DNA from 4 places in the Methylorubrum sp. GM97 genome. Region 1 is predicted to be linked to each of the others. Evidence: predicted binding sites of a transcription regulator. Region 1 holds the regulator's gene; each other region holds the start of a gene.
The links. The regulator LexA, encoded in region 1, represses DNA repair genes until DNA is damaged. The targets are predictions, from matches to a motif close to TGTTCNNNNTGTGTTCNG.

Region 1 (2,184 bases):
GCCGGGCGAGCGCGGCGGCCGAGATGCTGCGGGTGAACGCGGCGAGCGCGGTGGTCGCGGCACGGCCGTCGAGGCACGGGGCGCCTCGAGGAACCTGAGCTCGACGCAGCGCACTGAGTTCCGCCAGTCGATCTCCCGTTCCAGCGTTCGCGCCGTCACGAACGTCAACTTCGCCGTCCGCGTCGGCACGGCGATCCCGCGCTCGGTCTCGCTGCACCCGCTGCCTCCGGCGATCCTCTCGGTCGTGCCGGCCTATCGCGGCCTGCAGTTCATTCTCGTCGGGGACGACATCGTCATCATCGACCCCGACACCTACGAGATCGTGGATGTGATCCCGGCCTGATCCCGAGGCACGGCACGACGTGAGAGGCGGCGGGGCGACAGCTCCGCCGCCTCTGTCGCTTCCGGAGGGATGCTTGCGGAACAGGAGAGGAACGTCTAGGCTGTTCGTGCTTTGTTTTCAACGATTCTGCGGCGCCCCCGGCCCGCGGTCGACAGCAGGTGCCGCATGCTGACCCGCAAGCAACTCGAACTGCTCCAGTTCATCCAGCAGAGGATGCAGGAGAGCGGTGTGCCGCCGTCCTTCGACGAAATGAAGGACGCGCTCGACCTGAAATCCAAATCCGGCATCCACCGCCTGATCATGGCGCTGGAAGAGCGCGGGTTTCTCCGCCGTCTGCCGAACCGGGCGCGGGCGATCGAGATCCTGCGCATGCCCGACATGCCGGCGGCCAAGCCCGCATCGTCCGAGCCGCGTCGCTTCACGCCGAGCGTGGTCGAGGGCGGTCTTTCGGCCAAGCCCGCCGCGCCGAAGCCTCCCATGCTTCAGGCCCATGACGGCAAGGGCCAATCGGTGATGGTGCCGGTGATGGGCCGGATCGCTGCCGGCGTGCCGATCTCGGCGATCGAGAGCCAGAGCCATTCGATTTCGATGTCCCCCGACTTCCTGTCTGGTGGAGAGCATTACGCGCTGGAAGTGCGCGGCGATTCGATGATCGAGGCCGGCATTCTCGATGGCGACCTCGTGGTGATCCACAAACAGGAGACCGCCAACAATGGCGACATCATCGTCGCGCTGATCGACGACGAGGAGGCGACCCTCAAGCGCCTTCGCCGCCGCGGCTCGTCGATCGCGCTGGAAGCTGCCAACCCGGCATACGAGACCCGCGTGCTCGGGCCCGATCGGGTGCGCATCCAGGGCAAGCTCGTGAGCCTCGTGCGCCGTTACTGAGGATTTTCGGAGGGCGGCGGGTCTGATGGATCCGCCGCACTTGGATCATTGGAAGGTTGGGGGCCCGCCTCAATTGCCGGCGTCGCCGCGCTGGCAGGCCGGGGTTGCCAGGGCTTCGGCTGATCGGCCCCGCGGGCGGTGACGATTTCAGGCCCTTCCGTTCCGAGGCGGATCGCCGTGGCGCCCCGCACCGCCAGGAACGTCCGGTCGGCGATCAGCGGTGCGGCGCAGCCCGGCGGGGCACGCAGTCGGGTGATGAGGATGTCGGCCCGGGCGCAATCCTCCGCGAAGGCACGCTTGTCCATGACGAGAGCGACGGCGCGCCCGTCCATCGCCGTGAGGGTGCAGCCGATCCGGTCGCAGCGCGGCCCGGCGGCGCCAGTGGCGGCCTCCGGAGGGCGCCCGTCGCCATCGGCCTTCAACCATTGTTCGAGCACGAAGCCGGGCGGGCGTCCGAGAACCACGAGGCGCCCGTCCTTGCCGCGGACCGCGGCGCCGGCCCCGTCCCGGTCGATATAAATGTCGTAGCGGATCGGGCTCGCGGCGAGGGCAATACCGAGCCCCGCCGGCACGAGGGCGAGGAGACGCAGCCGCGACACGGGAAGTGTCGCCAGCAGCAGGGCGGCGGCGAGCAGCATCAGGGCGCCCGTTCCGAACGCGGGCAGCACGACGTTGGCTTGCCCGAACCCGGCGATCCAGGCGGAGATGTCGAGCATGCCGCGCACCGCGAGCCCCATCAGCCACCAGACCGGACGGTCGAGGGCGAAGGGGTAGGCCAGCATTCCGAGTACCGCCGCGGGCATCACCGCGAGCGAGACGAGCGGCAGCGTCAGCGCGTTGCCGACGAGGCCGAAGGGCTGCACGGTCTGGAAGTGGTAGGTCGCGAATGGCGCGGTGGCGAGTTGCGCCACCAGCGTCGTGGCCAGCGTTCCGACCACCGCCTTCGCCACCCA
Region 2 (2,184 bases), 2.2 Mb from region 1:
ACCGCGCTCGTGGTGCTGATGCGCGCAGCCCCGACGTGGTTCCGGGTGAGCTGACGTTTTCGCCAGGGCGCTTTCGCCAGGACGCTTGCGCTAAGACGTTTTCGCCGGGACGCTGCCGGTCGTGGGCCTCAGGCGCGGTCGAGCCGGGCCGTCAGCATCCGCACCTTGAGGCGGGGCGAGAACGGCAGGCCCGCGAGCACCCGCTCCCGCCGCACCACATCGCCCGCCCGCAATCCGCGCGCGCCGACAACGCCCTCCCCTCGCGCGACGATCCGAGCCGGTAGCGCACTGTGGGCCCGCCGCATCCGGCCGAGCGCCATGTCCGGCCGCGCCGTGCCGACGAAGCGGTCGAGGCTGCGGATCCAGCCCTCCGCCGGGATGTCGCCAGGCTCCAGGCAGAGCAACCACTCGCGCCGCGCCACCCGCGCGCCCGCGCCCCATGGGTTAGCGCCGGGCGGGCGCACCACCAGGGTCGCGCCGCTGCCCTCGGCCACCGTCTCCAACGCGGGGCAGGCCTGAGCCGTCACGATCACCGCATCGCCCACGAGCCCGGCCGCCACGCCCGCGACGAGTGCGCTCAGCGTGTCGGCGAGGCACTCGATCGCAGCGGGGTCGGCGGATCGCGCCACATGGATGAGGCCGGAGATCATGCGGGGGCGAATACCCGATTTTCCGCCCTCGCAAAGCACTCGTTGCATTGCCCCGGCCTTCGACGGCCCCGGAGGACGGACAAAGTCCGCACCTGCACGAAACTTGTGCATCCCCGCTTTCCATGTTCGCTTTATGTTCTTAAGACAATCGCGAGCGTGGCAGACGGTGGGGCTCGGGGTGGGGAACGGACAGACGCCGCTTCGGGGTAAACCGGGCGGCTTCTCACACGACGGCTCCCGGGTCGCGCCGGAGGCGCGGCGCGGTCGCGGGGCGACCGCCAACCCGGAGGGGCGCTTCGAGGCGACCCGGCACGAGACCTTCGACGATGGCTGGCCGGAGGAGGCGGAGCGCGTGCGGCGCACGGAGGTGACGCCGGAACGCGCCCGCCACATCATCACCCGCAACGCCTCGCCGGACATCTCGTTCGACCGGTCGATCAATCCGTATCGCGGCTGTGAGCACGGCTGCGTCTACTGCTTCGCCCGGCCGAACCACGGCTATGTCGGGCTCTCGCCGGGGCTCGATTTCGAGACGCGGCTGTTTTCCAAACCCGATGCGGCGGCCCTGCTGGAGCGCGAGCTGTCGGCGCCGGGCTACCAGCCACGGACCATCGCGCTCGGCACCGCGACCGACCCCTACCAGCCGATCGAGCGCACGCACGGCATCACCCGCGCCGTGCTGGAGGTGCTGGCCCGCTTCCGCCATCCGGTCGGCATCGTCACGAAGTCGAACCTGATCCTGCGCGACCGCGATCTCCTCGCCGAGATGGCGGCGCAGAACCTCGTGAAGGTGGCGATCTCCGTGACCACCCTCGACCCGGATCTCGCCCGCCGCATGGAGCCGCGCGCGCCGCATCCGCGCAAGCGCCTGGAGGCGATCCGTGCTTTGAGCGAGGCGGGCGTGCCGGTGATGGCGATCGCCGCGCCCATCATCCCCTCGCTCAACGATCACGAGATCGAAGCGATTCTCGAAGCGGCCCGGACGGCGGGGGCGCGAGAGGCCAACTACGTTCTGCTGCGCCTGCCGCACGAACTCGACGAGTTGGTCGGCGACTGGTTCTCGGAGCATTATCCGGGGCGCAAGGCGCACGTCTTCTCCCTGCTGAGCGGGGCGCGCGGCGGCAAAACCTACGATGCCGCCTTCGGCACCCGCATGATCGGCCAGGGCCCCTATGCCGACCTGATCCGCCGCCGCTTCGCCCTGGCCAAGCGTCGCCTCGGCTATCCGGACGAGCCCGTGCGCCAGACGACGGAGCTGTTCCGCCGGCCGGAGAGAGCGGGGGATCAGCTCGCTTTGTTCTGAACCGCGACTCCGGCCCAACGGGCGCGGGCTCTTCGGGGGAACGAAGCGAGCGTGACGGCTCGGCTATGGCCGTCTCGGCCTGCCCGCTGCGCCGGGGTCATCCGGGCGTTTGCGGTGCGGTTCGCCCACCGCTCGCGGAGGATGCGCGGGGCGATCGATTGAAGGGATGGATTCGCGATCCGGCAAACGAAAAGAAGCGGCGGACCCGAAGGTCCGCCGCTTCCCGATGTT
Region 3 (2,184 bases), 2.7 Mb from region 1:
GAATCCTCGGCATGCCCGGCATGACCGCCTATACCGGGCTTCTGGAGATCGGCCGGCCGCAGCCGAAGGAAACCGTAGTGGTGGCCGCCGCCGCGGGGCCGGTCGGCTCCCTCGTCGGCCAGATCGCCCGCATCAAGGGCGCGCGGGCCGTCGGCATCGCCGGGGGCGCGGAGAAATGCGCCTACCTGACCGAGACCCTCGGCTTCGACGCGGCGGTCGACCACCGCGCCGCCGACTTCCCCGACGCGCTGGCCCGCGCCTGCCCCGACGGGATCGACGTGTATTTCGAGAATGTCGGCGGGGCGGTGTTCGACGCGGTGCTGCCGCTCCTCAACGACTTCGCGCGGGTGCCGGTCTGCGGCCTCGTCGCGGGCTACAATCTGAGCGAACTCCCCGCCGGGCCCGACCGCTCGCCGGTGCTGATGCGCGCCATCCTCACCAAGCGGCTGACCTTGCGCGGCTTCATCGTCTGGGATTTTGCCGCGATGCAGGGCGATTTCGTGCGCGACGTCGGCGGCTGGCTGCGTGCCGGGCGGGTCAAGGCGCGCGAGGACGTGGTCGAGGGCCTGGAAAACGCGCCGGCCGCCTTCGCCGGAATGCTGCGGGGCGCCAATTTCGGCAAGCTCGTCGTGAAGGTCGCCTGAGGCCCGCGCCCGCCTACGCAGAGAGTCTCGGTTCCCTGGGCTTCCGCGCCGGAAACCCGCTTGTCGGGCAACGAGAACAGAGATAGAACATTTACACTGGCCACGGCACTCGGTGGTTAGCGTGCACAAAGGCCGCGGACGGCTTGCCGAGACGAGGCGGCACGCTCAAGAGTCGCGGCCATCGCGGGCGTGACGTACAATGCCCTGTGAGATCGGACCGGATGGAGAGATGAGATGGCGGGCAGCGTCAACAAGGTGATTCTGGTCGGCAATCTCGGGCGCGATCCCGAGACCCGGCGTCTGTCCTCGGGCGACCCCGTGGTGAACCTGCGCATCGCGACGTCGGAGTCCTGGAAGGACAAGGCGTCGGGCGAGCGCAAGGAAAAGACCGAGTGGCACTCGGTCGTGATCTACAACGACAACCTCGCCAAGGTGGCGGAGCAGTATCTGCGCAAGGGCTCGAAGGTCTACATCGAGGGCCAGCTTCAGACCCGCAAGTGGACCGACCAATCGGGCGCGGAGAAGTACACCACCGAAGTGGTGCTCCAGCGTTTCCGCGGCGAGATGACGATTCTCGACGGCCGTGGCGGCGGTGGCGGCGGCGACTTCGCGGGCGAGGACGACGGCGGCGGCCAGATCAGCCGCGGCGGCGACCGGGGTAGTGATCGCGGCGGCGACCGCGGTGGGCGCGACGATTACGGCTCGAGCCGCTCCGGTGGCGGCGGCGGCGGCGGCGATCGCCGGCCCTCCTCGGGTGGCGGCGCCAAGCCGAACTACGACCTCGACGACGACATCCCGTTCTAGGTTTCTGATCAAGGACGGTTTTGTGAGGGGTCGGCGCGGACAGCGCCGGCCCTTTTTCGGTATCGGATCGCGCCTCGTCTGCCGGCCGGGTGACGTCACGTCGGATCGGGGCGACGGATACGGAAAGCCGTGACAGCCGGCATCGATGCGGAACGTGCTACTTCGAGCCTGCGATCGCTCGGAATCTCGGCACCAGAGGCTAACACGGGCCGGAACAGTGACTTCGGCTCCGCCATCTCCCGACGATGTCCATCGGTGGAAAAGCTGGCACGGCCGAGCACTTGCGCTCTTGTAACGGCCGTTCCCGGTGGCGGCTTCGAAATCCTGCACCATAATCGTTTCGCGCCGGGACGGCGGAAGGAGCAGCCAAGGATCCATGCTGAACACAGCGTCGAACGCGCCCGTCGCGGAGGAGCGCCCCCTGGAAAAGGCGCTCGGCCATCAGGTCCGCCTACTGCGGCGGGAGCGCGACCTGTCGGTGGCCGACCTCGGCAGCGCGGCCGGCATCTCACCGGGCATGATCTCCAAGATCGAGAACGGAGCGATCTCGCCCTCGCTCGCTTCGATCAACGCGATCGCCTCGGCCCTCAACGTGCCGATCACCGCCCTCTTCGCCGCCTTCGAGGAGACCCGTGACTGCAGCTACGTGAAGCGCGGACAGGGCGTGCCGATCGAGCGGCGCGGCACCAAGGTCGGGCATCTCTACGAGTTGCTCGGCGCCGGCATCCGCGGCGAC
Region 4 (2,184 bases), 540 kb from region 1:
ATCGGAGACCGGCAGGGTAAGCCCGGCGCGCTCGACCGAAGTCTGGACGAAGCGGACCTCGCCCTTGAGCAGGGGGGCCAGCGCGATCTCCGCATCGACCGCCTGCGCGTCGAGGGCCGGCCCGTCCTCGGCGCCGAGCCGGAGGCGCGCGAGGCGAAGGTGCGGCGAGGGCAGCAGGCGCAGGTCGATGGCGCCCTCGCTGCGGGCACCGGCTCCGAGGGAGTCGCTCAACGTGCGGTCGATCAGCGCGCGATGAGCCGACCAGTCGATGAACGGCGGCACCGCAAGGGCCGCCACGAGAACCAGCACGACGGCGCCCGCGAGCGCGGTCAGGGAATCACGCACCGTTATCGCTTCCGCCTGGCCTGCGGACCGCAGGACTTCGTTCGCGTGTCACACGCGTTCGAAGGGCCGATGCCTTTTGAACGGCGCGAAACCCGCGTTCCTGCGGCCATAGCACAGGCCGCGGTCGGCCCGCACCTCAAGCTCAAGCTTTCGCCGAGTGTCAGCGGCGGATGCCGAAGGATGGCCCGGCCGGCGGCGGAACGTTGAGCGGCGCACGCTGGATCTGGTTGCGGATGGCGCTGTTCTCCAAAGTCTGGCGCTGTTCGAAGTTGCGGTTCTGGTTCTGGTACTCGAACGACTGGTTCTGCCGGCTCGTGGCGCCGCGATTGCCGGGGCTCTGGGCCCAAGCGGGCGTCAGTGCCGGAGTCAGGGTGGTGAGCAGGGTAAGGAGGGCGAGAGACGGGGCGCGCATGGCCTCGCATCCTTCATCGGTGTCGGGTTCAGGTTTCCCGAGTGACGCGTGAGGGGGGCCGCCGGTTCCGGATCGGGTCTCGACGGCGTTCGCCTTTTGGTCCAGGGATGCGCGCATGATGCAAGAGCCCAACGACGCGCACGGCGCGTTCCGGCCGCGCCCGTCCGACGACGAAGCGCCGTCGGCCCCGACCTCCATCGCCGCCCGCGCCATGGCCGCCCTGCGACCCGAGGGCGCGTCCTACCTCTCCGGCCTCAACCCGGAGCAGCGTCGCGCCGTGGAGGCGACGGAGGGCCCCGTGCTCGTGCTGGCGGGCGCGGGCACCGGCAAGACGCGGGTTCTGACGACGCGCATCGCCCACCTCATCGCAACCGGCAAGGCGCGGCCCTACGACATCCTCTCGGTGACCTTCACCAACAAGGCCGCCCGCGAGATGAAGCACCGCATCGGCGGGCTGATCGGGCCGGCGGGCGAGGGCATGCCCTGGCTCGGCACCTTCCACGCCATCGGCACCAAGATCCTGCGCCGCCATGCCGAACTCGTCGGGCTGAAATCCGACTTCACGATTCTCGGCACCGACGACCAGCTCCGCCTGATGAAGCAGGTCATCAGCGACCAGAACATCGATGAGAAGCGCTGGCCGGCGCGCTCGCTGGCGCACACCATCGACGGCTGGAAGAACCGGGGCTTGAGCCCCGAACAGGTGCCGCCGGGCGAGGCGCAGTCCTTCGCCTTCGGCAAGGGCGGGCAGCTCTACGCGGCGTATCAGGCCCGGCTCGCGACGCTCAACGCGGTCGATTTCGGCGACCTCCTGCTGCTGTGCCTCAAGCTGTGGCGCGAGAATCCGGACATCCTGGCCAACTACCAGGACCGCTTCCGCTACATCCTCGTGGACGAGTACCAGGACACCAACGTCGCCCAGTATCTCTGGTTGAGGCTTCTCGCCCAGGCGCGGAAAAACGTCGCCTGCGTCGGCGATGACGACCAGTCGATCTACGGCTGGCGCGGCGCCGAGGTCGACAACATCCTGCGCTTCGAGCACGATTTCCCCGGCGCCACCGTGGTGCGGCTGGAGCGCAATTACCGCTCGACCGGCCACATCCTCGCCGCGGCCTCCGGGCTCATCGCCAAAAACGAGGGACGCCTCGGCAAGACCCTGCGGACCGAGGACGAGGCGGGCGAGCCCGTCACGGTCACGGGCTCATGGGATTCCGAGGAGGAGGCGCGTCAGGTCGCCGAATCGATCGAGTCGCTCCAGCGCAGGGGGCACGCGCTCTCGGAGATCGCGGTGCTGGTGCGGATTTCGGCGCAGATGCGCGAGATCGAGGACCGGTTCGTTCAGGTCGGCCTGCCCTATCGCGTCATCGGCGGCCCGCGCTTCTACGAGCGGGCCGAGATCCGCGACGCGCTAGCCTATCTGCGCGTCA

Region 2: the regulator LexA is predicted to act here: its motif matches at 774-791, upstream of MSPGM_RS09220 (PA0069 family radical SAM protein).
Region 3: the regulator LexA is predicted to act here: its motif matches at 717-734, upstream of ssb (single-stranded DNA-binding protein).
Region 4: the regulator LexA is predicted to act here: its motif matches at 844-861, upstream of MSPGM_RS01490 (ATP-dependent helicase).

The regions. Positions count from the first base shown of each region.
Region 1 covers NZ_AP025942.1:5,238,647-5,240,830, reverse strand. Annotated here, with positions in the region: gene MSPGM_RS24260 (DUF1236 domain-containing protein) at 1-343, shown strand, start outside; gene lexA (transcriptional repressor LexA) at 509-1,231, shown strand; gene MSPGM_RS24250 (ComEC/Rec2 family competence protein) at 1,225-2,184, opposite strand, start outside.
Region 2 covers NZ_AP025942.1:1,972,614-1,974,797, reverse strand. Annotated here, with positions in the region: gene MSPGM_RS09230 (hypothetical protein) at 1-54, shown strand, start outside; gene MSPGM_RS09225 (hypothetical protein) at 129-650, opposite strand; gene MSPGM_RS09220 (PA0069 family radical SAM protein) at 817-1,953, shown strand.
Region 3 covers NZ_AP025942.1:2,421,753-2,423,936, reverse strand. Annotated here, with positions in the region: gene MSPGM_RS11335 (NADP-dependent oxidoreductase) at 1-644, shown strand, start outside; gene ssb (single-stranded DNA-binding protein) at 879-1,448, shown strand; gene MSPGM_RS11325 (helix-turn-helix domain-containing protein) at 1,825-2,184, shown strand, end outside.
Region 4 covers NZ_AP025942.1:310,573-312,756, forward strand. Annotated here, with positions in the region: gene MSPGM_RS01480 (AsmA family protein) at 1-345, opposite strand, end outside; gene MSPGM_RS01485 (hypothetical protein) at 506-757, opposite strand; gene MSPGM_RS01490 (ATP-dependent helicase) at 873-2,184, shown strand, end outside.